DNA from 2 places in the Serratia sp. 121840015-1 genome. Region 2 is predicted to be linked to the other one. Evidence: predicted binding sites of a transcription regulator. Region 2 holds the regulator's gene; the other holds the start of a gene.
What was found. Region 2 encodes ArgR, which controls arginine synthesis, uptake and breakdown. Its sites were predicted from a motif close to ANTGAATAAAAATACANT; they were not measured.
Positions count from the first base shown of each region.

Region 1: the regulator ArgR is predicted to act here: its motif matches at 1,135-1,152, upstream of argA (amino-acid N-acetyltransferase).

Region 1 covers NZ_JBSEYF010000005.1:278,108-280,311, reverse strand. The annotation lists gene amiC (N-acetylmuramoyl-L-alanine amidase AmiC) at 1-945, opposite strand, end outside; gene argA (amino-acid N-acetyltransferase) at 1,186-2,204, shown strand, end outside.
Region 2 covers NZ_JBSEYF010000002.1:119,084-121,287, reverse strand. The annotation lists gene mdh (malate dehydrogenase) at 1-678, opposite strand, end outside; gene argR (transcriptional regulator ArgR) at 1,143-1,613, shown strand; gene yhcN (peroxide/acid stress response protein YhcN) at 2,017-2,204, shown strand, end outside.

The DNA.
Region 1 (2,204 bases), on a different contig from region 2:
ACGGTCGCCGCTCTTGCTGACGCCGCCAATTTGGTCCGACGCGTTCTGCGTCTGCGCCAGGAACTTGGCCGCCGAGCTGGTGGCGCCCTTGGTGGACAACGCGAACACCGATGAACCGCGCGCCGCGCGGCTGGTAAAGGCGTCGGCGTGAATCGAAACGAACAGATCCGCGCGCTGCTTGCGCGCCTTGGCGACGCGCACCTTGAGCGGGATAAACACGTCTTCGTTGCGCGTCATGAACACCTTCATGTTCGGCTCGCGCTTGATCATGGCTCTCAGCTTGCGGGCAATCTGCAATACGATGTCTTTCTCGCGCGTCTTGTACTTGCCGATAGCGCCGGGATCTTCGCCGCCGTGGCCAGGATCCAGCATGATGACGATCGGCCGATCGCGCCCCGCCTTGCCGGCCTGCGGCGCTTCCGGCGGCAACGTGCGCTCCAGATCGCCCTTGTTGTAATCTTCCAGTAACGCCAGTAGCGGATCATACTCCTCACCGCCGCTGCCGGCCTTGGTCGGGTAGAGATCCATGACCAGACGGTTGCGATACTCCGGCACCGGCGCCAGCGTGAAAATATGCGGGCTGACGCTCTGCTTGAGCTCCAGCACCAGCCGCACGGTATTCTGATCGAACTGGCCGACGCGCGCCTGCTTGAGATAAGGGTCGTCGGCACGTACCTGCCCGGCGATGCCTTTCAGCACGCTGTTAAGGTGAACGCCTTCAATGTCCACCACCACGCGATCGGGATTGGTTAGGGCAAACTGCTTGTATTTCAGCTCGACGTTGGATTCCAGCGTGACGCGGGTATAAGTCGAGGATGGCCAGACGCGCACGGCGATCACGTGCGATGACGCGGCGAAGCCCGTGCGACTCACACTCAGCAACCAGCTGGCGGCAACGCCCTGTAATAAACGACGGCGGCCCAGATTGTGATTAGAGTTTGGCATGCGGCTCCGGCAGTAATAGCTGTTTACAACAGATGAAAAAAACACCAATAGAATGGGGATGCCGAAAACTTTAACCAATCATTCCAGCCCTGTCATCAGAAAATCTTTTTATGGTTTTTCAATTTATTAACGATTTAGCCCCCTTAGCGCACTCTTCATGACGATTTCTCGCTTGCCATTGGTGCCATAAAAGAATAAAAATACAAAAATATCGTATAAATATGCAAAAGAGGTTTGGCCGTGAAGGAACGTAGTACAGAGCTGGTGCAAGGATTCCGTCACTCAGTCCCCTATATCAACGCCCACCGCGGCAAAACGTTTGTCATCATGCTCGGCGGGGAAGCCATCGAACACGAGAATTTCTCCAACATCGTCAACGATATCGGGCTGCTGCATAGTCTGGGCATTCGCCTGGTGGTGGTTTACGGCGCACGGCCGCAGATCGACGCCAATCTGGCGCAGCACAACTATGAGCCGATCTACCACAAACACACCCGCGTGACCGACGCCCATACGCTCGAGCTGGTCAAGCAGGCCGCCGGTTTGTTGCAGCTCGATATCACCGCCCGGCTGTCGATGAGCCTCAACAACACGCCGCTGCAAGGTGCGCATATCAACGTGGTCAGCGGCAACTTCATCATCGCGCAGCCGCTGGGCGTCGATGACGGCATCGACTACTGTCACAGCGGCCGCATTCGCCGCATCGATGAAGACGCGATCCACCGCCAGCTCGACAGCAACGCCATCGTGCTGATCGGCCCGGTCGCGGTTTCGGTCACCGGCGAGAGCTTCAACCTGACTTCGGAAGAAGTGGCTACCCAGTTGGCGATCAAGCTGAAAGCGGAAAAAATGATCGGTTTCTGCTCCTCGCAAGGCGTGACCGACGCGGAGGGCAACATCCTTTCCGAGCTGTTCCCCAACGACGCGCAAAAGCGCCTTGAAGAGCTGGAGGAAGGCGGTGATTACCATTCCGGCACCGTGCGCTTCCTGCGCGGGGCGGTGAAAGGCTGCCGCAGCGGCGTGCGCCGCAGCCACCTGATCAGCTACCAGGAGGACGGTGCGCTGGTGCAGGAGTTGTTCTCACGCGACGGCATCGGCACCCAAATCGTGATGGAGAGCGCCGAACAGGTGCGCCGGGCGACGATCAACGACATCGGCGGCATTCTGGAGCTGATTCGGCCGCTCGAACAGCAGGGTATTCTGGTGCGCCGTTCGCGCGAACAGCTGGAGATGGAGATCGACAAGTTCACCATTATCGA
Region 2 (2,204 bases):
GGACAGCGTTGCAGACCCGCCGCCGGCTTTGGCTTCCACCACTTCGGTGCCGGCGTTCTGAATGCGTTTAGTCAGATCCGCCACTTCCTGATCGGTGAAGCTCACGCCTGGGATCTGCGACAGCAGAGGCAGGATGGTCACGCCAGAGTGGCCGCCGATGACCGGCACGTTCAGCTCTTCCGGCTGTTTACCTTTCAGCTCGGCCACGAAGGTGTTGGAACGGATGATATCCAGCGAAGTCACGCCGAACAGTTTGTTCTTGTCGTAAACGCCGGCTTTTTTCAGCACTTCCGCCGCGATGGCGACCGTGGTGTTAACCGGGTTGGTGATGATACCGATGCAGGCTTTCGGGCAGGTTTTCGCCACTTGCTCAATCAGGTTACGCACGATGCCGGCGTTAACGTTGAACAGGTCAGAGCGATCCATGCCAGGCTTACGGGCCACGCCGGCGGAAATCAGCACCACGTCCGCACCGTGCAGAGCCGGGGTCGCGTCTTCGCCGCTGAAGCCTTTGATTTTAACTGCGGTTGGGATGTGGCTTAAGTCGACGGCAACGCCTGGGGTAACGGGGGCAATGTCGTAGAGAGAGAGTTCAGAACCTGAAGGAAGCTGGGTTTTGAGTAGAAGGGCGAGGGCCTGGCCGATACCGCCAGCAGCACCGAGAACTGCAACTTTCATCCTATACTCCTTTATTATCTTAAATATATAAAGCGCCGTGAATGTGTTGGTTACGGACCTTAAGTTATTACACCTTTAAAAACAATAAATTAGCCAATTCTTGCCTGCAGGTGTAATAAAACGGCCGCTGTCGCGCCCATTTTAGATTAAATCGCTTACGCATGAAGGGCATAGCGCACATTAATCAAAAATAGTGCGAGGTTATTCACGAGCAAGTTAACCGGCCGTTACATTACACCCTTACGCAACATCAGAACAACATCATTTTAATAACATTTTATTTACCACCGCAGGCCGATTTTCCGTCGTCAAAAGGGCATATTCATCGCTGCCGGATTTTGTTAAAATGCCGTCCTTTCCTCGCCGCCCGGTCATGTTTATTTTCTTTGGGTCGGCCTTTGTTGCATAAAAATTCATCTATATGCATAATCATGACTTCCACTATCAACATTCCACGGTGCAAAATGCGTAATCCCGCAAAACAGGAAGATCTGATCAAGACGTTCAAAGCGTTATTGAAAGAAGAAAAATTCAGTTCTCAAGGCGAGATCGTTTTGGCGCTGCAAGAAGAAGGCTTCGAAAACATTAACCAATCCAAAGTATCGCGCATGCTGACCAAGTTCGGCGCGGTACGTACGCGCAATGCCAAAATGGAAATGGTGTATTGCCTTCCTGCCGAACTCGGCGTGCCGACCACCACCAGCCCATTGAAGAATCTGGTGCTGGACGTCGACCATAACGACGCCGTCGTGGTGATCCACACCAGCCCGGGCGCCGCGCAGCTGATCGCTCGCCTGCTCGACTCATTGGGTAAATCCCAGGGCATCCTCGGCACAATTGCCGGCGACGATACGATTTTCGTCACCCCCTCCAACGGCTTTACCGCTCAGAAACTGCATGAAGCTATTCTGGGCGTGTTCGAGCAAGAGCTGTGAAACCTGGCGCTAACAAAGTGCGGCTGTAGCCCGCACTTTGTTAGCGCTTCTTTAACCCCCGCGTTACCTTCCCTGCCTTCAACCGCGTTTAACACTGCTTTTTTATCCCTCAGCAACACATTTCCATGACATCTCTATGTAACCAGCAGTACCCACTGTGATCTTCCGCACTTTTGGTCAAAAGCACTTACCTCATTGAAATTACATAAATTTAACATCAAAAGATCGTTTTATGAGCGTTTTTTATTCCTTATGGTTATAAAAAATAAGGATCATGAGGTTAAAGTTTCACTAGCAACTGTTAGCTAACTATTAATTTTTCGCGTTACTAGCTGTATACTCATTTTCGTGAACTGAATCACAGTTCGTTGGAACTGATAAAAGAATACGATGAGGTGAGATGATGAAAATTAAAACTACCGTTGCAACCCTGAGCGTTCTGTCCATGCTTTCATTTGGTGCATTCGCAGCACAATCTGTTGACGCAACTCAGGCCGCAAAACTGCAGCCGGCCGGTGTGATCACCGTGAGCGGCGTTGCCGCAGCGCCTTCCGACATTCGCCAGGCGCTGTCCGACAAAGCTGACGCCAA